Regions from separate parts of the Rhodococcus sp. 2G genome, predicted to be linked through region 3. Evidence: riboswitches for the same ligand, from Rfam matches in the RefSeq annotation. Region 3 holds a riboswitch; each other region holds the start of a gene.
What was found. A riboswitch is a leader RNA that binds a small molecule or an ion and turns the genes downstream of it on or off. The one in region 3 is predicted to bind thiamine pyrophosphate.
Positions count from the first base shown of each region.

Region 1: linked by a shared signal. The riboswitch ahead of BO226_RS03520 (3-oxoacyl-ACP reductase) and the one ahead of thiO (glycine oxidase ThiO) in region 3 are both predicted to bind thiamine pyrophosphate.
Region 2: linked by a shared signal. The riboswitch ahead of thiC (phosphomethylpyrimidine synthase ThiC) and the one ahead of thiO (glycine oxidase ThiO) in region 3 are both predicted to bind thiamine pyrophosphate.

Region 1 is NZ_CP018063.1:744,121-749,231, forward strand. It holds gene BO226_RS03505 (phosphodiesterase) at 528-1,448, shown strand; gene BO226_RS03510 (stealth family protein) at 1,445-2,917, opposite strand; TPP riboswitch at 3,204-3,295, shown strand; gene BO226_RS03520 (3-oxoacyl-ACP reductase) at 3,350-4,114, shown strand; gene BO226_RS03525 (LLM class flavin-dependent oxidoreductase) at 4,114-5,111, shown strand, end outside.
Region 2 is NZ_CP018063.1:4,619,607-4,632,698, reverse strand. It holds gene BO226_RS22010 (response regulator) at 1-358, shown strand, start outside; gene BO226_RS22005 (MFS transporter) at 479-1,798, shown strand; gene BO226_RS22000 (SDR family oxidoreductase) at 1,973-2,734, shown strand; gene BO226_RS21995 (potassium channel family protein) at 2,749-4,170, shown strand; gene thiC (phosphomethylpyrimidine synthase ThiC) at 4,258-6,042, opposite strand; TPP riboswitch at 6,041-6,150, opposite strand; gene BO226_RS21985 (IS1380 family transposase) at 6,355-7,788, shown strand; gene BO226_RS21975 (MOSC domain-containing protein) at 8,890-9,618, shown strand; gene BO226_RS21970 (acyl-CoA synthetase) at 9,625-11,046, opposite strand; gene BO226_RS21965 (IclR family transcriptional regulator) at 11,194-11,931, shown strand; gene BO226_RS21960 (hypothetical protein) at 12,055-12,729, shown strand; gene BO226_RS21955 (helix-turn-helix domain-containing protein) at 12,729-12,947, shown strand; gene fahA (fumarylacetoacetase) at 13,048-13,092, opposite strand, start outside.
Region 3 is NZ_CP018063.1:3,256,040-3,269,131, reverse strand. It holds gene BO226_RS15390 (NUDIX hydrolase) at 1-445, shown strand, start outside; gene thiE (thiamine phosphate synthase) at 450-1,139, opposite strand; TPP riboswitch at 1,166-1,278, shown strand; gene thiO (glycine oxidase ThiO) at 1,275-2,339, shown strand; gene thiS (sulfur carrier protein ThiS) at 2,336-2,548, shown strand; gene BO226_RS15370 (thiazole synthase) at 2,541-3,326, shown strand; gene BO226_RS15365 (hypothetical protein) at 3,417-3,950, shown strand; gene BO226_RS15360 (ABC transporter ATP-binding protein) at 4,019-4,948, shown strand; gene BO226_RS15355 (ABC transporter permease) at 4,948-5,727, shown strand; gene BO226_RS15350 (M20/M25/M40 family metallo-hydrolase) at 5,820-7,292, shown strand; gene thiD (bifunctional hydroxymethylpyrimidine kinase/phosphomethylpyrimidine kinase) at 7,305-8,150, opposite strand; gene BO226_RS15340 (GNAT family N-acetyltransferase) at 8,309-8,707, shown strand; gene BO226_RS15335 (exodeoxyribonuclease III) at 8,744-9,547, opposite strand; gene BO226_RS15330 (N-acetylglutamate synthase, CG3035 family) at 9,566-10,531, opposite strand; gene BO226_RS15325 (peptide deformylase) at 10,554-11,150, opposite strand; gene BO226_RS15320 (DUF3263 domain-containing protein) at 11,283-11,633, shown strand; gene BO226_RS15315 (LytR C-terminal domain-containing protein) at 11,711-12,355, shown strand; gene BO226_RS15310 (superoxide dismutase family protein) at 12,447-13,088, shown strand.

The DNA of each region.
Region 1 (5,111 bases), 2.5 Mb from region 3:
GGAGGCCGTTGACGCGCCGAACCGGGGTTCGCGCGTGCTACAGCGGCGGCGAACCCCGGTTCGGCGCGTTTCTCGCTTCCTCGAAGACGATGTCCCCGAGGAGGGTGCACTGCTCCACCGCGGGAGGCGGCTGCATGTTTGGGGATCATGACGCCCCTCGCCGGGATGGGTAGTGGTGAATCCATGGCACTCCCGGTGGGGACGTCGAGAGGGAACGGCAGTCGTGTGTCGGACGCCGAACGTCCGTCGACCCTGTTCGCGCGCCGAACCGGGGTTCGCTGCCGTAACACGCGGGGCGAGCCCCGGTTCACCGCGTCAACGACCGGTCCGTGAACGACCCTCTGTTGTGAGCCAGATCACCAGGGCTGAAGCGGCTGTCCGTTTCCGCAGGTCACCAGGCAATGACACGCTGTTCGCCGCGGGGTCTGGGTCTCGATGTGATCCAGAAGCCATGGAGTCGTGGAAACACAATCGCTACCGTTGATGGCGATCGAGTGCCCGAAACGGGCGAATGGAAGTGAGAGATCATGGGCAGTTCTCCGGCCCCTGAACGAATTGCCGAATACCCCAGACCTTCGCACACGCTGCTCCACCTCACCGACACCCACCTCGTCGGTGGAGACGAACTCCTCTACGGCACCGTCGACGCCGACACCCGCCTCGGCCTGATCCTCGACGACATCCGGGCCTCCCGGGTCCGACCCGACGCCCTGGTGTTCACCGGCGACCTCGCCGATCGCGGCCAGCCCGACGCCTACCGCAAGCTCCGCGGACTCGTCGAACCACTGGCCGCAGCGCTCGACGCCGAGATCGTGTGGGCGATGGGCAACCACGACGACCGCGCGACCTTCCGTGAAGAGCTGCTCGACGAAGCGCCTCTCGGCGCACCGATCGACGCCGTCCACACCGTGGGCGGACTTCGGATCGTCAGCCTCGACACCTCGGTCCCGGGCCATCACCACGGTGAGGTGACCGACGACCAGCTCACCTGGCTCGCCGACGAACTCTCGACACCCGTCCCGTTCGGTACCGTTCTCGCACTGCATCATCCGCCCGTGCCGAGCGTGTTCGACATGGCTGTCCTTGTCGAACTGCGCGACCAAGCGGGCCTCGCCGAAGTATTGCGCGGCACCGATGTCCGCGCCATCCTCGGTGGTCACCTGCACTACTCGACCTCGGCCACCTTCGCAGGCATCCCGGTGTCCGTCGCCTCGTCGACCTGCTACACCCAGGATCTGAACGTCCCGGTCGGTTCGCAGCGCGGGCACGACGGCGCGCAGGGTTTCAACCTCGTGCACGTCTATCCCGACACGATCGTGCACTCCGTGGTGCCCAGCGGAAGTTACGCCACCGCCGGGCAGCCCCACACGGCCGAGGACGCGGCGCGGCGTCTGGCCGAAGCCGGCATCCGCATCCCCGAGAACCCCGACCTCACCGTTCGGATCTAACCGACGTCCGGTCGGCCCGGGTGGCCGGTCTCCCAGGGTGCCGGGATCGGGTAGTACCGCTCCAGGAACTGCGTGACCTTCGCGGTGCGCAGCTCCAGGTCGACCTCGGGCGTGCTGCCGTCGTTGAGGCAGAACAGGTCGAGATTGCGGCGCGCCAGGATCGTGTCCAGATGTCGCAGACCGGACTTCACAGTGGTGTCGACGTACTCCACCTTCGCCGTGGTCTGCTGCACCGCGCGGCCGGTCAGCAGCGTGTAGTAGTGGTAGAAGGAGTTCGTCACCGAGATGTTGTCGGCCGCCCGGAACGGGCTCGCCGCCGTCGCAGCGAACTCGTCCCCGAACTCGCGTTCCATCTCCGCCATGATCGACCTGCGCAACGGGACCGGGGTGTGTTCGAGGTGCCGAGTGATGGTGACCCCGAAGCGATCCTGCAGGAGCTTGCGGTTCATGCGGGCGGAGTTCTCGAATCCGCTGCGCGACGGGTCGTTCCGACCCAGCCCGATCCGCACGTCGCACTCGATGAACTTGCTGACACCCCCGCCGGAGAAGAACAGGCTCGGGCTCACCCGGCGACCGAAGAACATGTCGTCGTTCGAGTACAGGAAGTGCTCGGACAGCCCCGGGATGTGGTGCAGTTGCGACTCGACCGCCATCGAGTTGTAGGTGGGCAGCGCCGACGGGTCGGCGAAGAACTCCTCGCTCCGCACGAACGTCACACGCGGATCGTCGGCGAGCCACGCCGGTCGCGGCGAGTCGGTGGCGACGAAGATCCGCCGCACCCACGGCGCGTACATGTGGACCGAACGCAGGGCGTACTTGAGTTCGTTGATCTGCCGGTAGCGCGCCGGCGAGTCGTCACCTTCGCCGACGACGTAGTTCTGCATCAGTTTCGCGCGCTTGGCCTGGAACGACTTCGACGACCCGTCCACCCACGAGAACACGAGGTCGATCTCGAACGGGATGTCGCCGGGGTGGCGGTCGAACATGCCCTCGATCGTGGGCCACAGCTGTCCGTACCGCTCGACCGTCGTCCGGCGCATCTCGTCGCGCAGGGCGACCGTGCGGGTGAGGGCGTTCGGACGAGGCATGATCACCTCGTCGTCGGTGTAGGTCCACAGCTCGATGTCCACACCGTTCGACGCGCCGTACCGCAACCCGCTGGTCAGCTCGACGCGCGGGCGGAACAGCCGGAACACGCGGTCCTTCCTGTCGCGTGAGAGCCGTCCGTCCGACACCGGAACCGGGCGTCGCTTGGAGCCGACAGCCTTCGAGTAGAACGGCTCGTCGGCGCATCCCTCGGCGAGCGCGGCACGCAATCTCTTCCGATCGGCACGGTCGATCGCCAGGATCGGGCGGTCGCTGTCGTCGCGGACGAGCAGGTAGTCGATGTGCGCCCGGTCGAGGGCGCGGCGCAGGAGCAGTACGTCCTCGATCTGCGCTTCGTCGGGCGTCGTGGTGGTGATGGGGATCGCGTAGCGATCCTCGAACCATACGACGTCCTCGTGGCGCGCGGGTCCGCGGACCGGGGCACGGTCGAGCGGCGGGGCGTCTCCGACCTGCTGGGAAAGGGAGACGTAGGGAGCGTTGTAGGGGGCCGGCGTGTGCGTCGGAATCTCCTTTCACGGATCGGGGCAGGAAAGGCTCATTTTAACGCCGATCTGAGCTAAGTTCCCGGGTCGGTGATGTGACGATCCGATGAATGCCGACGCCGACGGTCTCGACGGGGTCGAGATCCCGAGGTGTAACCTGTGCGCAGGACTCGACACGGGGTGCCGGACACGGCTGAGAGAACACCCGTCGAACCTGATCTCGATTATGCGAGCGAAGGGATGCCGAGCCGGCGACAGGCCTGAGGTCTGTCGCCCTCACGCACCCTTCCCGACACAGGGAAGGCACAGAAGATGTCATTGCAGAACCAGGTCGTCCTCGTCACCGGTGCCGGTCGCGGCCTCGGCCACAGCATCGCGCAGGCGTTCGCCGACGAAGGAGCCGCCGTCGTTCTCGATTACCGGCGCAGCGGCGAGAGCGCGCACGAACTGGCCGACAAGATCGGACCCGAGCGGGCCGTCGCTCTGAAAGCCGATGTCACCGACCGCGCCGACGTCGAGTCGCTGTTCGCGCGGGCCCGCGAGCACTTCGGGCGACCCGTCACCACGGTCGTCAACAACGCCCTGCCCGACTTCTCGTTCAACGGCGACGCCCGCGCCAAGGCGGACGAGATCGGATACGCCGAATTCGGTGCCCAGTTCGACGGGGTCGTCGGTGGTGCCGTCAACGTCATCCAGGCCGCGCTGCCGGGCATGCGGGAAGCCGGCGGCGGCAGCGTCGTCAACATCGGCACCAACCTGTTCCAGCACCCCGTCGTCCCGTACCACGACTACACCGCCGCCAAGGCCGCGCTGCTGTCGCTGACCCGCACCTTCGCCGCCGACCTCGGCCCCGACGGGATCCGCGTCAACATGGTCTCCGGTGGGCTGCTGCGCACGACCGACGCATCGTCGGCGACCCCCGAAGCGGTGTTCGACCTCATCGCGTCGTCGACGCCGCTGCGGAAGGTCACCACCCCCGAGGATCTCGCGGCCGCGGTGCTGTTCTTCGCCTCCGACTGGTCGCGGGCCGTCACCGGGCAGAACCTGGTGGTCGACGGGGGACTGGTGATGAACTGATGACCGGACCACGCACCCTCCACCTCAACGCCTTCCTCTACGGCGTCGGGCACCACTCGGCGGCATGGCGCCATCCCGACTCCGCCGCCGAACGCATCGGCGACATCACGTATTTCGAGGAACTCGCCCGCACCGCCGAACGAGGACGCCTCGACGCCGTGTTCTTCGCGGACGGTCACAGCGTCAACCCGAAGTACACGGCGGGCACCACCTGGTTCCTCGAACCCCTCACCGCGCTGGCGGCCATGGCGCGCGCGACCGAGCACATCGGTCTGGTCACCACCGTTTCTGCAAGCTTCTTCACGCCGTTCCACGCGGCACGGATGCTGGCCTCGCTCGACCACATCAGTGGTGGCCGCGTAGGAGCCAACATCGTCACCTCGATGTTCGACGAGGAAGCGCGCAACCACGGATTCGACGCGCTCCCGCCGCACACGGAGCGATATGCCCGGGCGGAAGAGTTCATCGAAGTGCTGTGCGCACTGTGGGATTCGTGGGACGACGGCGGTGTCCTCGTCGACCGGGTCGGCGGCAGGTTCCTGGACTCCTCCGCGATCCGTCCGATCCATCACCGGGGCAAGCACTTCCGCGTCGACGGTCCCCTGACCGTGCCGCGGTGCCCGCAAGGCCGACCCGTGCTGTTCCAGGCGGGGGCGTCGGAGACCGGGCGCAACCTGGCGGCCCGCCACGCCGAGGCCGTCTACTCCGTCGCGTGGGACATGACCGCGGCGATCGAGTACGCCACCGACCTGCGCGCGCGGATCGCCGCGGCCGGCAGGGATCCCGGTACGGTCGCCATCCTGCCCGGACTCGTCACCTACGTCGGTCGCACCGAGGAGGAGGCGTGGGCGAAGAAGGCGGAACTCGATGCGCTCCTCGACGTCGATGCCGCCGTCACCCAGCTCGGCGTCTTCACGGGTCAGGACTACACCGGCCACGACCTCGACGCTCCCGTCGACGACCTGCCACCCATCGAGGAGTTCACCGGGCCGCAGGG
Region 2 (13,092 bases), 1.4 Mb from region 3:
TGCCATCGATCTACTGATGGAAGCAGGCGCCGACGGCTGCCTCGTCAAGGACATCAGCGGACAGGACTTCGCCACAGCCATTCACCGTGTGTCCAGCGGAATCCGGGTGGTCGACCCGAGGTTGACGGGACCACGAAAAGTCGTGACCTCCGAGGCGCTGTACCGGGCCGGCCTGACCCGGCGCGAGTACGAAGTGCTGCGTTTTGCGGCCATGGGTCACAGCAATCCCGAAATCGCTCAGGAACTGTCTCTCACCCGCAACACCGTGAAGACCTATCTGCAGAGCGCCATGCAGAAACTGAACGCGCGCAATCGCGTCGAAGCCATTGCACGCGCTCACGAACTTCGCTTGCTCTGAATCGAATTCGCTATACCCGGAGCGCACTCCACCTCTCCACATGGAGATGTTATGTGTTCTGGGTCACCCATATATTGAGCCGCAGAAATCATCTCGCGCTCGCGGCAACGGAGGCCCCACATGCCCAAAATGTCCCAAACATCGAAAGTAGGCTTTGCCAGCGGTGTCGGCACAACAGTCGAATGGTACGACTTCTTCATCTACGGCACCGCAGCCGGACTCGTCTTCAACAAGATCTTCTTCCCCGAGTTCGACTCTCTGATCGGCACTCTGCTCGCCTTTGCCACGTTCTCTGCCGCCTTCGTGGCGCGCCCGCTCGGCGGAGTGGTGTTCGGTCACTTCGGTGACCGGATCGGACGCAAGTCCATGCTCGTGATCACCTTGACCATCATGGGCTTGACCACTCTCGGAGTCGGGCTGCTCCCGAGCTACGAGACCATCGGCGTCGCCGCACCGATCATCCTCGTCACCTTGCGTTTCGTGCAGGGTCTCGCACTCGGTGGTGAGATCGGCGGGGCGATCCTCATGGCCGTCGAACACGCTCCCGCCGACAAACGCGGCTACTACGGCAGCTGGGTGCAGATGGGCGTGCCGGCAGGACTGATGCTCGGTAACACGGTCTTCCTGTTGATGGCCGGACTGTCTCCCGAAGCGTTCGAATCCTGGGGATGGCGCATTCCCTTCTTGATCGGCGGCGCATTCGTCGCGATCGGCCTGTTCGTCCGACTGCATGTCGGCGAAAGCCCGAACTTCGACCGCGTCAAGAAGAACGCACAGTTGGAGAAGCTGCCCATCGGGGTGGTCCTTCGCCACTACCCCAAGCAGGTCCTCCTGACCTGTGGTGCCTACTTCGCCATCGGCGTCACCTTCTACGGCACTACGGTATTCGGCCTCAGCTACGGCGTCACGCAGGTCGGCTACACCCGAAACCAGATGCTGACACTCGTCCTCGTCGCCATGGCGGTCACGTTCGTCGCACTACCGTTGTTCGGCAAGCTGTCGGACGCCTACGGCCGAAAGCCGGTCTTCCTCGCCGGGGTTCTCGCCATGCTGCTGTTCACCTTCCCCTGGTTCTGGCTGGTCAACTCCGGATCCTTCGCGCTGGCGATGATCGGGTTCGTGGTGTTCTGCCTCGCCTTCGCCACCTCCTACGGTCCCCTCGCAGCCTTCTTCGCCGAAGCCTTCGACACCCGCATCCGCTACACCGGAATCTCCTTCGGCTACACGATCGGCACCCTCGCCTCGAGCGCTCCCGCACCGATCGTCGCCACCTACCTGCTCGATCGCACCGGCTCGTACGTCGCCGTGGCGCTGTTCATGGTCGCAATGTGCGCCGTCTCCGTCGTCTGCGTGATCGCCATGCGCGAGACTTACCGACAGGACCTGTCCGACAACGACGAAACCTCCGGACAGGAACAGCTGTCACCGACCTCTCACTGAGCACGCGCACGCACCGGTCCCCGGTCGCCGACGCCCTGCCCCCTTCGGCCGGCCGCCGATTCGTCCGCACACGATCCCACGGCCGTGGACCTCGACAGACATCCACCCCACCCCGATTCCCGGGGGCGCGGAACTCCTCCCCCCGCGCCCCCGGCACCCTCGAAACGAGTCCAGATGAGCATCGCCGAACCGTCGCTGCACCCGTTGGCTCTACCCACCACCTCACTGCGTGTCCTGGTCACCGGCGTCGAACAGAACGAAGGCGCCCACGTGGCCCGAACGTTGGCAGCAGCTGGACACCACGTGTTCACGCACAGCTTCACCCTCGATGCTGCCGAGCACCTCGCCGGCCGAGTCGCCGATGACGACGGGATCGCTCATCCGGTCGCGGCCGATCTGACCCTCGAATCCGACGTCGACAGCATGTTCACCCACCTCGAGCGACGACATGGCGGCATCGACGCGCTCGTGCACACCGCATGGCTACCCGGCCCGGAAACCGCATGCCACTCGCTGAGCAAGATCCGCCCCGCCGACTGGGGCCGGTTCACCTACGACCACATGGCGTTGTTGTTCCACACGACCAGACGTGCTGCAGTATCCCTCCACCGCACCGGCGGCATCGGATCGATCGTCACCGTCACCGGGCTGGACACGCTCCGCAGAATCACCGACACCGATCGAGGACCGGCGCGAGACTCCATGGACGGCGCAATCGAATCCTTCGCTCTCGCCGCCGGACGTGAACTCGGCAGTAACATTTTGCGGATCAACAATATTCGTCTGGTACCCACCCCGACTCCGGAGACAAGTGTCACCGCTGCTGCCCCGATACGCCTCGAAGCGGTGCTGCCGGAGCTGATCGACCCAACATCCGATATCGGCTCCGGTGGCATCTTCACTGCCTACACCTCGTTCCCTGCACCGGTGCGGTGATCGGCGTCGGCCCGATGTCCCCCTTCGTTGTCATCGGCGCGTCGAATGTTGCCCGGCTCGTGTGCGCGTCGCTCACCCAACGCCACTTCGATGTTCTCCACCTCGATGCACCCGACGACCCGGAACTTCTGCAGATCACCCAGCACGACCCGGCCGGGGTCGCCGTCGTCACCCACGACGACGCGGTCGCCGTCCGTTATGCCCTCGCCATCGCCCACATCAGTCCCCACACACCGATGGTCGTGACCGTCTTCGATCGCACCATCGCCAACCAACTCACCCGATTGATTCCCCACTGTCAGGTCACCTCCCCCGCAGACCTCGCGACACCGTCCCTGGCCGGCCCGTGCATCGCTGCCACGATCGACGCCGCGCACACCGCGCCCGATGGCACCACACGCGTCCTCCGGCAATCGGCCCACGGTGACCAACCGACCTGGCAGCCGCTACCCCACAGCCGCACCAGCAGAATTCGCCGCCGATTCGTCCACTCCGTAGGCACACTGCGATCCCACGACGCCGGCACCCGCATGCTGCTCACCGGCCTTATCGGACTGCTCGCCATCCTCCTGATCGATTGGATATGGCTCACCGTCGGCAAAGGCCACCACTGGGTCGAGTCCCTCAAAGAAGCAGTCCAGGTCGTCGCCACCGTCGGTCCCGCACCGGCCTCACACGGCGACCACACCTATGACGTGTTCGCGGCTCTGGCGATGTTGGCGGCGATCGTGTTCACCGCCATGTTCACCGCCGGGATAATCGAACGTCTGCTCGGAACCAGCCTCATCGGCTTGATCGGTCAACGGGTTCTCCCCCGCCGCAACCACGTCATCGTCGTCGGATTGGGACAGGTCGGTCTCCGGTTGTGCCTCGAACTCCGCGAACTCGGCATTCCCGTCGTCGCCATCGAACGCGACGATCGAGCCCGCAATCTGCGCCTGGCCCGAGCACTGAACATTCCCACCATCGTCGGGCACGGTACCGACAGAACCCTCCTCGAACGCGCCCGCCTCGACCGGGCCCGATGCCTTGCCGCCGTGGGCTCCGACGACCGTGACAACATCGCCGTGTCCGTGGCAGCCCACGGAGTGCACCCCGACGCCAGACTCGTCCTCAGAGCCGGCGAACACGAAGCCCTCACCGACACCGGATCCCTCCTCCCGCTAGGGATCACCAGGAATGTCGCAACCTTGAGTGCAACCTTCGTCGTCGCCCGACTGCTCGGTCTCGACGCACACCGTGTGGTAGTCGCAAACGACACGATCCACCTCGAACTCGACGGGTCCTTCGAACAGTTCGTCCTCGCCGCACGACACCATTGCCCCCATGTCACCGGGACAGATGCTCACTACCCCTCGTTCGAGGTACGACTCCGACGAACGCCTTCGAGGCAGCGCACATCAACATGGCACGAATCCGGAGCCGACAGACAATAGCGTCGACGATTGTCCAGCCATGCAGCGCTGGCGAGTTTCCTCCGTCGCACTGTGACCGCCAGCGACATTGGGAACTCACCCGACTCCTTACGTGGGCACACCGCCCGTTTCGGCTCCAATCGACTCGTGCCCCGCCACATCCTCGAGGGCCGGAACGGTGGGCGCGTTCAAGTACACCGTGCTGCCGGCGGCCCTGAACTGGTCGGACATATGTTGCATCCCGGCGACGGCGGCCTGGTCGGCGGCGTCACCGAACCTGGTCCGGATGTCTTGGGAGATACGCATCGAGCAGAACTTCGGCCCACACATCGAGCAGAAGTGCGCTGTCTTGGCCGGTTCGGCCGGAAGCGTCTCGTCATGGAACTGCTCGGCCGTATCCGGATCCAGCGACAGAGCGAACTGATCCCGCCACCGAAACTCGAAACGCGCCTTCGACAACGCGTCGTCACGCTCGACGGCACCGGGATGGCCCTTGGCGATGTCGGCGGCATGAGCGGCGATCTTGTACGTGATGACCCCGGTCTTCACGTCGTCCCGATTCGGCAGTCCCAGATGCTCCTTCGGGGTGACGTAACACAGCATCGCGGTGCCATGGCGGGCGATCTCGGTGGCCCCGATCGCGGAGGTGATGTGGTCGTAGCCCGGAGCAATGTCGGTCACCAGCGGCCCCAGGGTGTAGAAAGGCGCTCCATGACATAACTTCTGTTGACGCTCCACATTTTCCCGCACCCGATGGATCGGGATGTGGCCAGGGCCTTCGACCATCACCTGAACGTCGTGAGCCCAGGCACGGGTGGTCAGTTCGGCAAGAGTGTCCAGTTCGGCGTACTGCGCGGCGTCGTTGGCGTCGGCGATCGACCCCGGTCGCAGCCCGTCCCCGAGGGAAAATGCCACGTCGTAGCGGGCGAAGATCTCACACAGTTCGTCGAAGTGGGTGTAGAGAAAATTTTCCTCGTGATGGGCGAGGCACCAACCGGCCATGATCGACCCACCTCGGGAGACGATGCCGGTGAGCCGCTCGGCCGTGAGCGGTACGTAGCGCAGCAGCACTCCGGCGTGGATGGTCATGTAGTCCACACCCTGCTCACACTGCTCGATCACGGTGTCGCGGAAGATCTCCCACGTCAGCGCATCGGCCTGGCCGGCGACCTTCTCCAGAGCCTGGTAGATCGGCACCGTGCCGATCGGCACCGGGGAGTTGCGAATGATCCATTCTCGGGTGGTGTGGATATCTTCGCCGGTGGACAGGTCCATCACAGTGTCCGCGCCCCAACGGGTGGCCCAGCGCATCTTGTCGACTTCGTCGACGATGGAGCTGGTCACCGCTGAGTTGCCGATGTTGGCATTGATCTTCACCAGGAAGGACTTGCCGATGATCATCGGCTCGGACTCGGGGTGGTTGACGTTGGCGGGGATGATCGCCCGACCCGCCGCCACCTCCGAGCGCACCAGTTCCACGTCGCAGTTCTCCCGCAGCGCCACGAACCGCATTTCCTGGGTGATGATCCCCGCCCGGGCATAGTGCATCTGCGTGACCGTCCGGCCTGTCTTCGCTCGCACCGGGACAGGTCGGGGCCCCTTCCACTCCTGGGACGCCTCTCCACGCCGCACAGCCGAGCGGCCATCGTCGAGCAGATCCCGTTCTCGCCCCGGGTAGTGCTCGACGTCGCCGCGAGCAGCAATCCAGTCGGAGCGCGTCGGCGGGAGCCCGACCAGCGGATCGCTACCGGGACCTGCAGTGCGGTAGACCTGCAGCGGCGGGTTCGGCACCCCGCCGGGAGAGTCGTTCAAGCGGATCTCTGTGACAGGTACACGCAGGTCGTGTTCCTCGTCGTGGACATAGCTCAGGGCATGCGAATTGGATGCACTCATCGGAATCGTTCCTACTTCCTTCGCCGGCATTACCCGGGCAGGTTCGACGGTCGCAGGCTGCCTCAGCCCGATCTCAGCCCCTGCAATGGGGCTCCCGTGGGGACGTCACAGACCCTAACACCCGACTCGTCTCGCTGCAGATGTAGCTGGTCCGGTCGTCGGAGCGGTGCGAAGTCGGCCCGTCCTGTACGCCCGGATACACCGATTCGGTTGGGGTGGCGAGCGGGTCGTAACGACGAAATGCCCTGCCGTAGTGGAAGAATCGATCTTGTCTAGGGATCAGTTCACACCACACCGGAGGGCATCTCGCAGATGCAACTATCTCACACCCGGCCCGTCGCCGCGGCGAGGTTCGACGACCCGAATCTGATGTCGACCGCGGGGCTGGTCCCGGTGATGGCGTTGGCGCAGGCCAGCGGCCTGCTCACCCTGGCCGATCAGCACCTGAGCGTGCCGACCGACAAAGGTGCCAACGCCGGCTACAAGGTCGGGTCCCTGATCGGTGGGATGGTCGCCGGCGCCGACAGCATCGCCGACCTGGCACTGTTGCGGCACGGGGCGATGGAGACCGTCTTCGACCGCCCCTATGCACCGTCGACCCTGGGATCGTTTCTTCGCCAGTTCAGCTTCGGACACGTCCGGCAACTCGACGCCGTCGCCTCGCGGTTCCTGGGCAACCTCGCCGAGAAGACCCCACTGGTCCCCGGCATCGACACCGGGCGAGTCCTGGTCGATATCGACGATTCGATCATCGAGGTCCACGGCCACGGCAAACAAGGCTCCGGCTACGGCTACTCCGGCGTGCGCGGACTCAACGCCCTCATCGCCACCGTCACCACCGAGACCGCTGCTCCGGTGATCGTCGGCCAACGCCTGCGCCGAGGAGCGTGCGGCTCCGCACGCGGGGCCGCCCGGATGGTCTCCGATGCGCTGGCCACCGTCGACCGGCTGCGTTCCCAGGCCGGCGGGGCGGACGGCCACGGCGCGTCGAAGCCCCTGGTCCGCGGCGACTCCGCTTTCTACGGCTATCCCACCATCGGGGCCGCGCTCCGCGCCGGCGCCGATGTCTCGGTGACCGTGCGCCTGACCTCCACCATCAAACGTGCGATCGCCTCCATCGGCGACGACGAGTCCTCGTGGACGCCGATCCAGTACACCGACGCCCTCTACGACGAGGGCACCGACACCTGGATCTCGCGGGCGGAGGTCGCCGAGATCCCGTTCACGGCGTTCGCCTCCCAGAAGAAGGCCCACCACGTTGCGGGACGGTTGGTCGTGCGGCGTATCCCCGACCTGCGACCGAAGAAAGACCAAGGTCAGGGCACGTTGTTCGACATCTGGCGGTTCCACGCGTTCTTCACCACCACCGACCCCGACGACCTCGATACCGTCGCCGCCGACAAGACTCACCGCCAGCACGCCATCATCGAGCAGGTGCACGCGGACCTGAAGAACTCCGCACTCGCCCATCTACCGTCGAACTCGTTTCCGGCGAACGCCGCGTGGCTCGTCTGCGCGGTGATGGCGTTCAACCTCACCCGCGCCGCCGGGACCCTCACCAGCGATCCCAAACTGACGAAAGCGACGACCGGCACCCTCCGCCGCACCATTGTCTCGGTCCCCGCCCGCGTCGCCTCCTCGGCGAGACGGTTGACGCTGCACCTCCCGCAGAACTGGCCGTGGGAAACAGCGTGGCACAACTTGTTCGACAACACCTTCGGTCGCGCACACCCGATCGTCGCCTAACGCCCAGGACATCTGCCCACCCTCAACGCGAAAGCCCCAGTGGAACAACCCGACACGAGAGGTCGGATGCTCAACCATGCCCACACACCGTCCCATGCCACCCAACGAAACTCGCTGCGATCAGGCCAGCGAATCGGTGCATCCGGGGTACGAGCTACGAGGAGGTACTCTTCTGAATGTCATCGACTGTTGACTCGAGGAGATCGGGACCTTGTCCGCACAGCTGGCCTTCGATGGGGACTGCTGCACGATTCGGTGACAGTTTCGGTCACGCAGCCTGTGCGACCGGTGTGGTCATGATGGTTTCGAACTCGACCGGCGTCGATCGGGGGAGAGGCAGGTCCGGGACACCAGCAGGTCGACGGTCACGCCGAGAGGCCGTAATGCTTCGGCGATCTCTTCGAAGTGTTGCGCCGAGCGAGAATATCGGTCGGGGCCATGAGGACCGCCTGAAAGCCGCCTTCGATTACCAGTAACGCAAACGCAGTGGCTGCCAGGGCGGGGGCCTTTCCGGCGCCGACGTCTCCCTGCAGCAGCCGATTCATCGGCCGGAGGCGGTCATGTCGGTGTGGATATCGGCTATCGCCCGCAGCTGTGCACCTGTGGGGTGTACGGCAGGCCGGCCAACCATGCATCGAGCAGTCGTCCGGTGGGCTTGTGGGCGATGCCGACTTCTGCGGCTTGTGCGTTTCGAAGCACTCCGAGGGCAAGCTGCGACCGCAGGAGTTCGTCATAGGCCTGTCGGTCCCGTCCCTTTTCTGCGTGCTGTTCGGATGCGGGGACATGGACAGCGCGTAGCGCGGTCAGCCGCGACGCCGGCTTCCGTTGAGCCAGCAAGGTCGAGGGATTCGGGTCATCCAGCTTCGGGAGTCGGCGGCGTGCATCGACCGCGGCACGGCGCAGCATCCACGTGTCCACCTCATGTTTCTGCGATTGGGGTAGATCGCGAGCAGTGGTGCGGTGGATTCGCTCATCGGTTCCAACAGTGGTGAGGTCATCTGCAATGCGCCGTTGAAGAACATGGCGGAGACTCGGGTGTTTTCGTCCGCGAGTTGGAATCGCACGTAACATTTTCCCCAGTTCCCCGTATGCTCACGAGTCGTGCGTATCGATCAGGTGTGGCGTTATCCGGTGAAATCGTTCGGAGGAGAACGGATCGACGCCGCAGCGATCGAAGCGGACGGTGTGCGCGGCGACCACCTGTGGGCGCTGGTCGACGCCGAAACCGGAAACATCGCGAGTGCGAAGCGTTTCCGACGCTACGGACTGCTGTTGACCTGCTCCGCACGACTTCTGAACGACGACGACCCCCGCGATCCGGCGGCACTCGAGCTCACGCTCGCCGACGGCACGGTGGTGCGCGGCGACGATCCCGAGGTCGACGACCTGCTGTCGAAGCTGGTTGGTCACGACGTGCGGCTCGAACCGCGCGACCGCACCTACGACGAGGCGCCGTTGCATCTCGTCTCCCGCTCCGCGGTCGAAGCGCTCGGCACCGGCGACCCCACCGATGTCGCGTTGCGGCGGTTCCGGCCGCAGCTGGTCGTCGACACTCCGGACACGACCGGTTTCGTGGAGGACGAATGGGTCGGCCGACGGGTGTCGGTGGGCTCGGCAGTCCTCGAACCGCACAAGCGCACCGCGCGGTGCGTCATGGTGACGCTCCCCCATCAGGAGGTTCCCGCGCGGCGCGACATGCTGCGTGAGGTGATGACCGCGCATCAGGTGCCCAATGTGCCGGAGGGCAAGCCGATGCCGTGCATCGGTGTCTACGCGACCGTCCCGACTCCCGGCGACATCACCGTCGGCGACGAAGTCCGGATCGGGTAGACCGGGTCACTTCCCTGCGAGGTAGTCCTCGACGAGAAGCTTCTTCTGCACCTTGCCCATGGCGTTGCGCGGAAGAGCGTCGACGGTGCGGATCTCGCGGGGGCGCTTGTGGATCGACAGGGTCTGCGCGACGAAGTCCGAGAGTTCGCCCGGATCACGGAGATCCCCGACGACGTAGGCGACGATCCGCTGTCCGAGATCGTCGTCCGGCACACCCACCACCGCCGCCTCCTGCACGCCGGCATGGTTCAGCAGCGCATGCTCCACCTCGCCGGCGCCGATCCGGTAGCCGCCGGACTTGATCATGTCGACCGATTCGCGGCCGACGATGCGGTGGAAACCCTGGTCGTCGATCACGGCGATGTCGCCGGTCTTGAACCAGCCGTCCTCGGTCATCGACTCGGCGGTCTTCTCGGGGTTGTCGAGGTAGCCGTCGAACAGGGTCGCGCCGGACACCTCCAACTGGCCGAGGGTGTCGCCGTCGTGCGGCACGAGGTTGCCGGCCTGGTCGCGCAGGCGGGTGGAGACGCCCTGGATCGGCAGTCCCACCCAGCCGGGCCGGCGCTCACCGTCGTGGCGGGTGCTGATCGTGATGATCGTTTCGCTCATTCCGTACCGCTCGATCGGCGCGGAGCCGGTGAGGGCGAGCATGCGCTCGAAGACCGGCACGGGCAGGGGTGCGCTGCCCGAGACCAGGAGGCGTGCGGACGACAGTGCGCGAGCGGACGATTCGTCGGCGACGACCCGCGACCACACGGTGGGAACACCTAAGTAGAGCGAACCACCCGCCGCTGCATAGGCTTCGGGCTTCGGTCGCACCGTGTGCACGAGCGACGAGCCCTGCCGGAGCGCACCGACGACGCCGAGGATGAGTCCGTGGACGTGGAACAGCGGAAGTCCGTGGACGAGAGTGTCGTCGGACGTCCAGTTCCACGCCTCGGCGAGGCCGTCGAGGCCGGCCGCCACGGCGGACCGCGAGAGCACGACTCCCTTGGGGGCACCGGTGGTTCCGGAGGTGTACATGATCATTGCGGCGCTGCCCGGGTCCGCCTCGGCGTGCGAGGACGACGAGCGCGCGTTCGCGTCGACCGGGATCGCGGGCAGGGTGACGTCCTCGGGGGCAGTGCCGAGCCACACCTGCGCACCCGAGTCCTTCAGGATGTGCGCGCGTTCGGCCGGACCGGAATCCGGCGGCACCGGCACGGCGGCCACACCGGCCATGAGGCATCCGGTCGTGGCGATCACCGTCTCGATGCTCGCGGTGGCGTCGATGGCGACCCGCGAGGAACCGGCGACCTCGTCGGCCACCGCGGCGGCGGCTGCGATCAGTTCGGAACGGGTGAGCGATCCGTCTCCGACTCGGACGGCACTGCGGTCGTCGCCGCCTGCTCCGGACTCGGTGAGCGAGGTCAGCAACGGCACGGGCATGGTGGTCATCGGTGGGTCCCTTCTCGACGTCCTGCCGGACGGTGTCGCGCAGCGTATGGTCCATATTGTGGACCGATGTGCTACGATGCAGTCCGGCTCAACCTATATTCCGTGACGCCTGCCGTCAACGACGCGTGAAAGGTTCCGATGAACAGCGTTCTCACCGCACTCCGCGTGTTCGAGGAGGTCGCGACCACGCAACCGGTCGGGCTGTCGGAGTTGAGCAAGCGCCTCGACGTCCCCAAGAGCACCGTCCAGCGATGCCTCAGGACCCTCGCCGAGGCCGGCTGGCTGCGCCCCTCGACGGCGAACGCCGGGCAGTGGGTCATTACCGGCCGCGCGTTCAGCCTGGGCAGTGCGACGTCGTCCGGCGACGACCTACGCGAGGTCGCACTCCCGGAACTGAACCGCCTGCAGGCCGAGACGGGTGAGACCGTCCATCTCGCCGTGCCGGACGGGAACGAGCTGGTCCTGATCGAGCGACTCGACAGTCCCCATCAGCTGCGCGCCTTCCTCGCCCTCGGCACGCGCCTTCCCCTCCACGCCGCGTCGACCGGCAAGGCCTATCTCGCGTCGCTGCCCGACGAACGGATCGAAGACTTCCTCGCGACCGAACTCCCATCACTGACCGAGCGCACCGTCACCGAACCGGCGGCGCTGCGCGAGGAGATCGCCGAGATCCGCGCCCGCGGGTATGCCGTGACCGAACAAGGGCTGCACGACGGCATCGCCGCCGTCGCCGTCGCGCTGCGTGGGCGCGGTGGCACCGTGCGCGGTTGCTTCAGCATCTCCGGTCCGGCTTCGCGGCTGACACCCGACCTCTTCGCCGACTACGGCGCGAAGGCGCTGGCAGCGCGGGACGCGATCGAGCGTCGCCTACCCTGATCCGCTCCGAGCAGGACTGGCGGGCGCCCCCACCTCTGGACATATCGTTTATCGATAGGTATAACGATTATCGATGGTATCGACAATCGATAGCCCCGCCGTCCGGCGAGTTCGGAGACGACCATGAATTCCACCCACGACACCGACCGCCCCCAGGGCCCGGGCGCCGAACCCGACACGCTCTCCCCCACCGAGACGTCGAAGAAGGACCGCACCGATCTGCGGGCGTCCCTCACCGTCTTCGCGCTGACCTCACTGATCGTGCTCTTCACCTATGTCCGCGACCTCGCGAGCTCCCTCGGCGACGGCATCGTGACCGCGCGGGTCCGGTTCGACGACGCGGCAGCGGCGCCGGTGCTGTCCACCCCGAACGGCACCGACCTCCAGACCACCTCGACGACGGTGATCGACGTTCCGACCGACACCCTCTCACCCGTCAGCGTCGGCCTCCTCCGCGCCGGGGAGGCGGTACAGACGTTCGGTTACCTGACAGCCCTGGCCCTGCTGAGCTGGATCGTCGTGCGATTCGTCCGGGGCCGATTGTTCGACCGGGGTGTCATCCGGCTCGTGTGGGTCACGTCGATGGTGGCGATCGCGACCATCATCGTCCCGATGATTCCCCGCACGCTGGGCACCAACATGTTGATCCGTGACGTGGACATGAACGAGGTCCTCTCGAACGCGCCTCTCGGACCGGAGTTCTGGTACGCCTACGTCTTCTGCATGGTGATCTCGGCCGTGGGCGTGGTACTGCGGATCGGCAGCCGCATGGCGCGCGACAACGAAGGACTCGTCTGATGCCTCCGGACACCGAGCATGCCGTCCGGTGTCATCTCGACGAGCTGCTGGCCGATCGGGGCATGACGCTCACCGAGTTGGCCGACAAGGTCGGCGTCAGCGTGGTGAACCTGTCGGTACTCAAGAACGGACGCGCCCGCGCGATCCGCTTCTCGACCCTCACCGCCCTGTGCCGCGTACTGGATTGCTCTGTGGGCGACATTCTTTCGGTCGACTGACCCACACCGGAAAACAGCGATGCCCGAAACCTCGTGGGTTCCGGGCATCGCCGATCGGCCCGGCCGGTGGCTCTCCGGCTGACGCACGGACCTGTTTCCTCTATTCCCCGATCGCGGGAAGAATGCGGGTGCGGACCTCACCGAA
Region 3 (13,092 bases):
GCCGCTGCACAGCGGCTTCGCCGAGGCGTGGCCGTCGCTGCGCACCTCACCGGTACGCATGCTGCTCGACACCGCGAACGTGCTCGGAGCGAGCGGCCCCACCGGATGGTGGCGCGACCGCCCCGGCGCGACGAGCGCCCTGCTCGCCGACCTCGCCGCGGTCCTGCCCCGCACCGTCGAAATTCCCGACGGGACGTTCGGCTGGGTCCCCCGCGTCGAAGCGGTCCTCGAAGGGCATGCCCGCGACGCGACGATCGACGACGTCCGGATCCCGGTGCACAGCGCGGACGGCAGCGGCGACGACGAGCTGGCACGGCTCGCCTCCACCACGGCCGTGGTCGACCCCGGGGTGACGGTCGTGGTCACCGCGGATCGCGGCCTGCGCGCGCGGTTGCCCAGGGGCACGATCTCGATGTCGCCCTCGGCCGTGCTGGGCTGGCTGTAACGCCTCAGGTCGGGAGTGCGGCCTTCAGCGCCGCCGCGGCTGCCCGCGGATCGGATGCCTTCGTGATCGCCCGGACCACCGCGACCCGCGTGGCACCGGCGTCGAGCACCTCGGGGAGCCGCTCGAGATCGATGCCGCCGATCGCGAACCACGGCCGTGCCGGCTGCGACTGCGCGACCTCGCGCGTCACCTCCAGCCCCGCTGCGGTCCGTCCCGGCTTGGTCGGTGTGTCCCACACCGGCCCGGATGCGAAGTAGTCGACGCCCGCCTCGATGTCGGCGAGCGCAGCCTGCGCGCGGCTCGACGTCGAGCGGCCGATGACGATCTCGTCGCCGAGGATCTGCCGCGCGTGCCGCACCGGCAGGTCGCCCTGACCGAGATGCAGGATGTCGGCGCCCGACGCGAGCGCGATGTCGGCGCGGTCGTTCACGGCCAGGAGCGCACCGTGGCGTGCACACGCCTCGCCGATGATCTCGAGGGCGGCGAGTTCCTCGCGTGCCTCGAGGCGTCCGAACTTCTTCTCGCCGGCCGAGTCCTTGTCGCGCAACTGGACGATGTCGACCCCACCGGCGAGGGCCTCCTCGACGAACCGTGCGAGGTCGCCGGTGTCCCGGCGAGCGTCGGTGCACAGATACAACCGGGCGGTCGCGAGGCGGCCGCGCGGGTCGGGATGGTTGCCGCGATAGGTGGTCACGACCAAGACGGTAGCCTCTAAGCAGAAAGTGACGACACGGGAGTCCCGAGGTTCGCGGGGCTGAGAGGGGGCCTGCCGGCCCCGACCGTTATGACCTGACCCGGATCATGCCGGCGCAGGGAGTGAGGTGGACCAATGGCAACTGTGGCCGTCGTGGGTGGCGGAGTGATCGGGCTGTCGATCGCATGGCGCGCGGCCCGCTCGGGGCACATCGTGACCGTGCACGACCCGAATCCCGGCAGTGGCGCCTCGTGGGTGGCCGGCGGGATGCTGGCCCCGCTGTCCGAGGGCTGGCCCGGTGAGGACCACGTGCTGTCCCTGGGTGCGGCCTCGCTCGACCGCTGGCCCGGATTCGCGGATGCACTGCGCGCGGAGACCGGCGTCGACGTGTTCACCGCCGAGGAGTCGCTGACTGTCGCGCTCGACGCGGCGGACGCGGCCGACTTGCGGACCGTCGCCGAATGGGTCGGGGAGCGGGGGCACGAGATGCGTCTGCTCTCCCGTGCGGAGATCCGGGAGTTCGAACCGTCGCTCGGCCCGAAGGTGCGTCTCGGACTGCTCGCGCCCACCGAGTCGTCGGTCGACAACCGTACGCTCGTCGACGCCCTGCGCGTCGCGGCCACCGCGGCCGGGGTGCGTTTCTCCGACGCCGCCGTCCACGATCTCGCCGACCTTCCCGACGATCAGGTGGTGCTCGCCGCCGGCTCGGCGTCGGCGCGACTGTGGCCGGGCCTTCCGGTCCGTCCGGTCAAGGGCGAGATCCTGCGCCTGCGGGTGCGGCCGGGCGCGACTCCGCCGCCGCAGCGCACCGTGCGCGCGAGTGTCCACGGACGCCCCGCCTATCTGGTGCCCCGCCACGACGGCCTCGTCGTGGGCGCCACACAGTACGAGGCGTCCGACACACAGGTCACGGTGGCCGGGGTGCGCGATCTGATCGCCGACGCCGAGAAGATCTTTCCTGCGCTCGGCGAGTACGAACTGTTCGAGGCGAGTGCGGGCCTGCGCCCGATGACCCCCGACAACCTGCCGCTGATCGGCCGGCTCTCCGATCGTGTCGTCGCCGCGACCGGCCACGGCCGCAACGGTGTGCTGCTCACGCCGCTCACCGTCGACGCGGTGCTCGCCGAACTCGGTGGGCGGTCGCTGGCCGACGCGCAGTACGCCTGTCCTGGACGAATTACGGAAGCGAGTGTGGGATGACGAACGTATCCGTGGGCATCACCGTCAACGGTGAGGACAAGTACTACGACGCGGCCCCGACCGTGTCACAACTGCTGAACGAGCTCGGTCTGCCCGAGAAGGGCATCGCGGTCGCCGTCGACGGTGTCGTGTGCCCGCGTGGCCGCTGGTCGGAGCCGGTCACGCGCGGAGCGAGCATCGAGATCCTCACGGCGGTCCAGGGTGGCTGACACACACGATCCCGGCGCCGACCTGCCGCAGCTCACCATCGCCGGCCGCACCTTCGGATCGCGGCTGATCACCGGCACCGGTGGCGCGGCGAACCTGGCCGTGCTCGAGGAGGCACTCGTCGCGTCGGGCACCGAACTGACCACCGTCGCGATGCGCCGTGTCGACGCGGCCTCCGGAACCGGTGTCCTCGACCTGCTGCGCCGCCTCGGCATCGAACCGCTGCCGAACACTGCCGGGTGCCGCGGCGCGAAGGAAGCCGTGCTGACCGCGCAGCTCGGGCGGGAGGCGCTGGAGACCGACTGGGTGAAACTCGAGGTCATCGCCGACGAACGGACGCTGCTGCCCGACGCCATCGAACTCGTCTCCGCGGCCGAACAACTCGTCGACGACGGCTTCGTCGTCCTGCCGTACACGACCGACGATCCCGTCCTCGCGCGGCGCCTCGAGGACGTCGGTTGTGCCGCGGTGATGCCGCTCGGCTCGCCGATCGGGACCGGCCTCGGTATCTCGAACCCGCACCACATCGAGATGATCGTCGAGGCTGCGGGTGTGCCGGTGATCCTCGACGCGGGAATCGGAACCGCCTCCGACGCGGCGCTCGCGATGGAACTCGGTTGCGACGCCGTGCTGCTCGCGACCGCCGTCACCCGCGCGAAGGATCCGGCGCTGATGGCGTCGGCGATGCGTCACGCCGTCGAAGCGGGATTCCGTGCCCGGCACGCCGGCCGGATCCCGAAACGCTTCTGGGCCCAGGCATCTTCGCCGATGGAGCCGTGACCGGTACGGGAAGCCCCTGAGCACCTTGGTGTTCAGGGGTTTCCGATTGTCGCGCGACGGGTTACCGATCGGTCTGTACGATCCCCGGGCATGACAGTTGCACACAGAATTCTCGCTGCCGCCGCTGCCGGGCTCATGGGCACTGTCGTCGCCGTCGCGGCGCCGGGTGTCGCGGGCGCCCAGGAACCGTGTCAGATGGGCTGGTCGAACACCGGACCGAGGTCGTGCGCGACGACGGAGTTGTCCACGCCACCCGTGCTGACATTGGGCGACGGCATCTGCGCCGGCATCGTGCGCGCCGGTGGAACCGCCTTCGACGGCCCGCTCTACGAGTACTCCTCGGCGCCGGGTGCCACCCACGGGATCGAACTGCGGATCACGCAGGGCTACTCGCTTCTCGGCGAGTGGACGCCGAGCATCCTGAACTGCGACGTCACCGTCGCTTTCGACTGGCACAACCTCGACACCGGTGCCCGCGGTACGGAGACCCGCTTCGTGCCGGCCTTCCACACGAGCACCCGGCCGTTGGTCATGCACGTGTTCCCCGGGCCCGGCCGCGTTGCCCTGACGATGCGTACCGAGCGACCGAGCATCCCGGTCACCACCGAGGTCTTCGTCCCCTGACGCACCGCGTGCGGCTCCGGGGAGTGTGATCGGATGCGCTCGCCGGAGCCGCACGTAGGGTGGTGCGCATGATCGAAGTGACCGGCTTGACCAAGACCTTCGGGTCCACGACCGCGGTCGACGACCTGACGTTCACGGTCCGTCCCGGCATCGTCACCGGCTTCCTCGGCCCCAACGGCGCGGGGAAGTCCACCACGATGCGCATGATCCTGGGGCTGGACCGGCCGACCTCGGGAACCGCACTGATCGAAGGGAAGCCGTACAGCGAGCTGACACGGCCGCTCACCACCGTCGGGGCGTTGCTCGACGCGAAGTGGGTGCATCCCAACCGGTCGGCGCGGTCGCATCTCGCCTGGCTGGCCGCGTCGAACGGTCTGCCTGCCTCGCGTGTCGACGAGGTTCTGCGCCAGGTGGGACTGACGGAGGTCGCGGGCAAGCGCGCCGGCGGCTTCTCGCTCGGCATGTCGCAGCGACTCGGTCTCGCCGCCGCACTGCTCGGCAACCCGCGCGTGCTGCTGTTCGACGAACCGGTCAACGGCCTCGACCCCGAGGGCATCGTGTGGATCCGGAGGTTCATGCAGGCGCTCGCCGCGGAAGGCCGCACGGTGCTCGTGTCCAGCCACCTGCTCTCGGAGATGGCACAGACCGCCGAACATCTCATCGTCATCGGCCGTGGACGGCTCATCGCCGACACCTCGGTGAAGGCGTTCGTCGACCGCGCGTCCGACTCGTTCGTCGTCGTGCGCAGCCCGCAACTCGACGAGCTGCGCACCGCGCTCACCGAACGCGGGCACACTGTGCGGGAGGACGACGGTGCCCTGCACGTCTCGGGCGCTCCGGCGGCGGAGATCGGCGAACTCGCTGCGACCCGGTCGATCGTGCTGCACGAACTCGCGGGACGCAACGCGTCGCTCGAGGAAGCGTTCATGAAACTCACCGGTGGCGAGGTCGAATACCACGGATCCGGAGTCGACGACGTCATGAAGGGTGGACTGTGATGAGTACGGCGCTCGACACACTGCGGGCCGAACGGATCAAGCTCACGTCGGTGCAGTCACCGCTGTGGTGCACCCTCGTCATCGTCGCCCTCGGCCTGGGTCTGGCCGCGATCCTCGGGTCGGTCTCCCGCGCGTCGGCCGGGATGGACGACGAACTGGGACGGTTCTATCCGACCGTGGACGTCGCGGTCAGCGGCGTCACCGGCTTCGGTGTGCTGGTGCTCATGATCCTCGCGGCACTGTCGGTCACCAGCGAATACCGTTTCGGGGTCATCCGCACGACCTTCCAGGCCACCCCGAACCGCACCATGCTCCTGACGATGAAGGCCCTGCTCATCGGTGTGCTGGGCGCGGTGCTGACACTCGCGGTCTCGTTCGGTGCCTTCTACCTCGCGAAGGCACTGGCCGGGCCCGACGCAGGTCGCGAACTCGTCCTCAGCGGCGACACGGCGTGGCGCGCGGTCTACGGCACCGCGATCTACGCGTTCCTGTGCGTCTTCCTCGCGGTCGGTGTGGGCACGCTGTTGCGGCAGTCGGCCGGCACGATCGCGCTGCTGATGCTGTGGCCGCTGCTGCTCGAGTCGTTGTTCGCGCTGTTCGGTTCGGTGGGCCGCGAGATCCAGCCGTTCCTGCCGTTCGCGAACGCGAACAACTTCCTGGGTATCGGGCAGGGAATCGAATTCCACTGGGGTCCATGGGGATCGCTCCTGTACTTCGCGGCCTTCTCGTTCCTTGTGTTCGCGGCCTCACTCGTGGTGGTCAACCGCCGCGACGCCTGAGGTACTACCTCGACACGCCGCAGGTTCTGCCTCCGCACACTGCGCCGCACGGTTTCCCCGTGCGGCGCAGTGCTTTTGTGTACGCTCGGTCGATGGCGCGGGCGCAGACGAGATACGGCATGCGGGGAGCGGCCCTGATCGCCGCCGGTGTACTGCTGACGGCGGGATGCTCGGAGGCGGAGGTGGAGGCGCCGCCCGTCGAGCCGACGGCGCTCGCCGACGCCGTGCAACTCGATGCCGTCATGACGCACCTGACGGAACTCGAACGGATCGCCGGCGAGAACGACGGAAACCGTTCGCTCGGGACCCCCGGCTACGACGCGAGCGTCGACTACGTCGCCGGAGCCCTGCGCGACGCCGGATTCGACGTGCAGACACCGGAGTTCGACACGACCCTGTTCGCCGTCGAGAACGAGCAGCTCACCGTCGACGGGGAGCCGATGGGCGTGAGCGCACTCGGCATGTCGCCGTCGACGGGACCGGAGGGGCTCACCGCGCGCGTCGTGCGCATCGCCCCCGACGACACCCCCGGCTGCGAGGCCACCGACTACGACGGCATCGACGCGACCGGCGCGGTGGTGATCGTCGATCGCGGCGTGTGCACCTTCGCCGTCAAGGAGCAGGTCGCCGCCGAACGGGGAGCGGCCGCGCTGCTCGTCGCCAACAACGAGGACGACCCGCTCGCCGCCGCCGGTCTCGGGGCGGAATCGAACCCCCGCATCCCGGTCGGAGGCGTGGCCGGGGCCGACGCCGAGCGCCTGTCCGCCGCGACCACCGTGACGGTGACACTCCAGACCCGCACCGAGGACCGGAAGTCGCGCAACGTGATCGCGCAGACGCGCACCGGCTCGACCGACGACGTGGTCGTCGTCGGCGCGCACCTCGACAGCGTCCCCGAAGGACCGGGGATCAACGACAACGGAACCGGCGTCGCCGCCGTCCTCGAGACCGCGCTGCAACTCGGCAGCGAGCCGGGCGTGACCAACGCCGTGCGGTTCGCGTTCTGGGGCGCCGAGGAGGTCGGACTGGTCGGCTCCACGAGGTACGTCGAGTCGCTGTCCGACGAGGAACGACTCGACATCGCCCTGTACCTGAACTTCGACATGCTCGGCTCGCCCAACGCCGGATATCTGGTGTTCGACGGCGACGACTCCGACGCCGTCGGTGAAGGACCCGGACCGGAGGGCTCGGCGGGTATCGAACGGACCTTCGCGCAGTTCTTCGACGAACGCGGAATCGAGGTCGGCGGAACGGATTTCGACGGCCGTTCCGATTACGGTCCGTTCGTCGCCTTCGGCATCCCCGCGGGCGGGGTGTTCACCGGCGCCGACGACGTCAAGACCCCCGAACAGGCCGACCTGTGGGGTGGCACCGCCGACCAGCCCTTCGACCCGAACTACCACACCCCCGAGGACACCCTGGCCGGCATCGACCGCGACGCGTTCGCCGCGGCGGCCGCCGCCGTCGCCTACGGCACGGCTGTCTACGCGAATTCGATCGACGGACCCGACGGGGTGCCCGCAGGTGACCAGCGGGCCGAGGTGCGCGCCGAGTTCACCGAGTGAAGACGGGCGCGATCAGCGCTCGTGCAGTCGCCACAACGGGTTGACCGGGCCGTGGCCGTGACCGAGGTCGTAGGACCACTCGAGGCACTTCGTGATCCATTCCTTCGCGAACTCGACTGCCTCGGGCACCGACCGGCCATGCGCGAGGGCGGACGCGATCGCGGCTGCGAGCGTGTCGCCGCCGCCGTGGTCGTTGCCGGTCTCGATGCGCGGCGTGCTGAACTCGAGGAAACGGTCGCCGTCGAACAGCAGGTCGGTGCTCTTCTCCGAGCTGCGCAGATGACCGCCCTTGACGATCACCCACTGGGCGCCGAGCGCATGGAGCGCTTCGGCGGCGCGCCGGGCCGACGCGTCGTCGACGACCTCGATGCTCGTGATCAGCCGTACCTCGTCGAGATTCGGGGTGACGACGGTGGCGAGGGGGATGAGCACCCCGCGGATCGCGTCGAGCGCGTCCGAGTGCAGCAGCGGGTCGCCGTGCATCGATGCGCAGACCGGGTCGACGACGAGCGGTACCTCCATGTCGCGGCCGATGCCCACCTCGGAGCACACCTGTGCGACGGCCTCGATGATCTGCGTGGAGGCGAGCATGCCCGTCTTCGCTGCGGACACCCCGATGTCCTCGACCACGCACCGCACCTGGTCGGCCACGGTCTCGGCGGGGATCTCGTGGAACCCGCGGACGCCGACGGAGTTCTGGACGGTCACGGCGGCCACCGCGACGCATGCGTGCACACCGCACATCGCCATCGTGCGGGAATCGGCCTGGATGCCGGCTCCGCCTCCGGAGTCGGTGCCGGCGATGGTGAGGGCTCGAACCGGGGTCTCGCCTCGAGGCGACAGGGGCAGAAGGTCCACGCGGACACCCTACCGAGGGTGTGTTCGAACACGGCCGGGAGGCGCTGAGGCGGGTGCACTTTGCGAAACACGACAGCGTTGCTGCCGGTGGTCGCCTCGTTGCTCTATAGTGGCATAGGTCACAGTTAGATCACGCAACACCCCTATTGGAGGCGCTCATGAACACGAGTTCGCCGGACCTCGCCGTGTCGGACAACGCCGACCAGAACCGGTTCGAACTGCGCCTCAACGGCGATCTCGTCGGCATCCTGGCGTACTACGACTTCGAACGCGTTCCGGCGCCGAACCCGCCGGTCGTCGACTTCATGCACACCGTGATCGTCGAGGATTTCGGTCATCGGGGTCTCGCGGCCGTCCTCGTCGGTGGTTCGCTCGATCTCGCTCGCAGCCGAGGCTGGCGGGTGCGGCCGGTGTGCACCTATGTGCAGCGATTCGTGTCGTCGCACGAAAACTACCGCGACGTCGTCGTGGCTCTCGAGCTGCCGCGCACGGACCCCCACCGCAAAGAGACCCGGCGCAAGCAGCCGCAGCGCAAGGTGCCTGCCCGCAAGGCCTGATGCCTGTGCGGGCGGTCCACCCGACGCGGGACCTGCTCAGAGGTCGAGGTCGACGACGACCGGTGCGTGGTCGCTCGCGCCCTTGCCCTTGCGTTCGTTGCGGTCGATCTCGGCGCCCGTCACCCGTGCCGCGAAGGCCGGTGATCCGAGGACGAAGTCGATCCGCATGCCCTGCTTCTTGGGGAAGCGCAGCTGGGTGTAGTCCCAGTAGGTGTAGACCCCGGGGCCGGGCGCGTACGGACGGACGACGTCGGTGTAGCCGACGTCGGCGAACGCGTGGAAGGCGTCGCGCTCGGGCTGCGAAGTGTGCGTCTTGCCCTCGAAGAAGGCCGGATCCCACACGTCGTCGTCGGTGGGGGCGACGTTCCAGTCGCCGACCAGCGCGATGGGCTGCCCGGGCGCTGCGGTGGCCCAGGCGTGCGCGTCGGCGCGCAGCTTGGCGAGCCAGTCGAGCTTGTAGGTGTAATGCGGGTCGTTGAGGTCGCGGCCGTTGGGGACGTACAGGCTCCACACGCGCACACCCGCGCACGTCGCCCCGATCGCCCGCGCCTCGAGCGCCGGATCGACCTCCGGGTCCTTGGAGAAACCGGGCTGGTCCTCGAAGCCGATCTGCACGTCGTCGAGGCCCACGCGCGACGCGATGGCCACACCGTTCCACTGGCTCAGTCCGACGTGCGCGACGCGGTAGCCGAGTTCCTCGAAGCGTTCGTACGGGAACTGCTCGTCCTTGCACTTGGTTTCCTGCATCGCGAGCACATCCGTGTCGGTTCGCTGCAACCAGTCGAGGATGCGGTCGGTACGGGCACGGACGGAGTTCACATTCCAGGTAGCAAGGCGCACACGCCCACTGTAGGCGACCTATCCGACGGGTTCGGAGGCGTATCGGTAGCGGTGGTGGTCGACGAAGCCGAGTTCGCGATACAGGGCGCGCGCCGCGGTGTTCGACTCCTCGACCTGCAGATATGCGTGGGTCGTGCCGTGCTCGCGTGCCCAGCGCAGCAGGGCACCGCACACGAGTGTGCCGAGTCCGCGACGCCGGTGTTCGGGAGCGACCTCGACGGTCGACAGACCCACCCAGCGGCGTCCGTCCGGCGCATCGGTGATCGCCGCGCGGCAGATCGCCAGGGGCGGCTGCCCGGGTGCACCGATGCGGCCGAACCCGAGGATCCCCGCGGCCACCGAGCCGAGCACGTCCTGCGTGAGCAGCGGGTCGGCGTCGGCGCGGTGGAGCGACATCCAGTCGGCGTCCGGCCGGTCGGTGATCGTGACCGGGGTGGGCTCCGGCGGCAAGGGGATGTTCGCGAGGTCGGCGCCCATCACGAGCACCGGCTCCGAGGTCGGCCACCCCTCGGGGATCCGGGCGAGTCGATCGGGCACCAGCAGCCGCAGCGGCAATCCGCGTGCCGCGAACCATTCACGGAGCCGGGCGCGCACCGCCGGATCGGCGGGGTCCGCCACGGTGCCGCGTTCACCCAGCGGCGTTGCCGAATTGGCGCGCCGGGTGAAACCGTGTCCGGCGCGCACGAGCCAGCCGTCCACCCAGGCCGATTCGAGACCGGGCCACCCCGCGGCGGCGGCGTGCTCGAGCGCGCGGATCTCCGAGACGCGGATCGGCCGCGCCGCGATCGGCTTGAGCGCGACGACCGAGGTGGGGGACACCTGGACGACACGACCGTCGGCGGTGCGCACCGCGACCACCGGTTCGACGGAGACGAGTTCACCGATGACATCGGTCATCGGGTGGCTGTAGCCGGCGGGCAGGCGGTACCGCAGCACCACCCGGGTACCGAGGGGTACGGACGGGGCCGGACGGTCGGTCGTCATCGACGGTTCGCCGGTCGCCTCGTCAGTCGTCCTCGTCGTGGCCGAACGGGTCCTCCACCGAACCCGGGAGCCAGGTCAGGCCCGGGACGCCCCATCCGGCGCGCTTGATGGTCTTCTTCGCGGCGCGGGCGTTGCGCCCGATCAGAACGTCGACGTACAGGAAGCCGTCGAGGTGCCCGACCTCGTGCTGCAGCATGCGAGCGAAGAATCCGTGGCCCTCGATCTCGACCGGCTCACCGTTCTCGTCGGTACCGGTGACCTTCGCCCAGTCGGCGCGACCGGTGGGGAAGTTCTCGCCCGGCACGGACAGGCAGCCCTCGAGATCGTCCTCGGGGTCGGGCATCGTCTCGGGGATCTCCGAGGTCTCGAGGATCGGGTTGACGACGACGCCACGCCGGCGCGCGACCTTGCCGGACTCGTCGCGGTCGGGGCAGTCGTAGACGAACAGTCGCTTGTCCACACCGACCTGGTTGGCGGCGAGGCCGACGCCGTTGGCCGCGTCCATCGTCTCGAACATGTCGGCGATCAGCTGAGCGAGTTCGGCGGGTGACTCGGTCACCGGCCGGGTCGGGTTGTGCAGGACGGGGTCGCCGACGATGACGATGGGAAGAATGGCCATGGTGACACAGGATAATGGGATCGACTCGCGGCGTTCTCGAACCGGTATGTGTCCCCACCCCGTGATTGAATGACTTCCGCCGAGACGCAAGGACTCTTCGTCACGGTGTGATCCAGTCAGTCGAGGAGGGAAATGGACGGCGCAGCAGCGCACGGCAACGACCGGTCCGATCTCGTGTCCCAGCAGGGCGACTGCGCATCCGCGCAGGAACCCACCGGCGACGAGGCGAACGGCCTGAGCCGTCGCGATCTCGACATCCTGGCGTTCGAACGGCAGTGGTGGAAGTACGCCGGTGCCAAGGAGGACGCCATCAAGGAACTCTTCGGTCTCTCCGCCACCCGCTACTACCAGGTGCTCAATGCTCTGGTGGATCGTCCCGAGGCGCTCGCCGCCGATCCGATGCTGGTCAAGCGGCTGCGGCGGTTGCGTGCGAGCCGTCAGAAGGCCCGCGCGGCCCGCCGGCTCGGTTTCGACACCCGTTAGACGGGCGGCCGTCGGGCCGGATAATGCGATATCGACACGCGCGGCCGGTCGGCAGCGCTGCGTGTGCTCGGGCAACTATGGTCGAGGTCGTGAGCAGAACCCCCGAGATCCCCAGCCGCGCGCCCGCACCCTCGGGACCGCCTCTGCGTGCGTTCGCGATGGTCCTGATCTCCTTGGGCATCCTGTTCGCCGGTCTCGGTTTCGCCTCGCTCGGTGATTCCGACGACGAACCCGCTCCCGCGGCGGCACCCACGACGACGACCGCTGCCGCGCCGGCCGCACCGTCCACGCGCTCGGCCGCGGTGCCCACCGCGCCCGCGCCCGCTGCCGCGAACGGGGGCACGTCCGACGCCGGGGACGGTGCGACCACCACCACGGCCGTGTCTTCGGCTCCTTCCATGCCCGTGGGGAGCGGAACCGCGTTCGCGTCCGACACCTCGGCCTCCGCGACGGCACCGGTGCGCGTGTTCAACAACTCGGAGGTCGCGGGCCTCGCCGCGCAGACCGCGGCTTACCTCGAGGACGAGGGGTACACCATCAGTGAAACGGGCAACTACAGCGAGGGCTTGCTCCAGCAGACCTCGGTGTTCTACGGGTCGTCTCCCGGAGAGCAGCAGACCGCGACAGCCGTCGCCGAGTCGCTCGGTGTCACCGCGCAACCGCGCTTCGAGGGCATCCGCGACGCCGCCCCCGGAGTGATCGTCATCGTCACTTCGCGTTAGCGCCGGAACCGTGTCGGTCCGCCACCGGGTGGTCGCCGGAGACGCCCGGTTATGATCGGGTGACTTTTCGGCACTTCGAAGGAGCGGTTTGATGGTCTCCAGTTCCACCCGTCGCATGTCCTGGCGTGCTCTGGCCCCGATCGTCGCGATCGCCGCGGTGGGCCTGACTGCGTGCTCGAACAGCGAGGAGGCGAGCACCGAGCCGGGGACGACTCCGCCGGTGTGGACGGGATCCGCCGCGCCCGCTTCCGAGGCCCACGGCGACGACCACGGCACCGAGGGTGGGAGCGAGTCGCACGCCGGTGGCTCCGCCTCCGCTGCTGCGCTCACCGCGGAGCTCACCACGGTCGACGGCGAGTCGGCCGGCACCGTGTCGTTCGCCGAGAACGGCGGCGACGTCGAGGTGACCATCGAGGTCGAGGGTCTCGAGCCCGGCTACCACGGTGTCCACATCCACGAGTTCGGCCGTTGCGAGCCCCAGTCCACCGCGCCGAACGGCGGCGAGCCCGGCGCCTTCCTGTCGGCCGGTGCCCACCTGCAGGCCGGTGGCAACACCTCCGTCCCGGAGAGCGGCGACCTGGTCTCGCTCGTCGTCCACGAGGACGGCACCGCCACCGCCACCGTCACCACCTCGGCCTTCGGCCTCGAGGACCTCGAAGGTGAGGACGGCGCCTCTGTGGTCGTGCACCAGGACAACCTCGGCGCCCGCCTCGCCTGCGGCGTCATCGGGTGAGCAG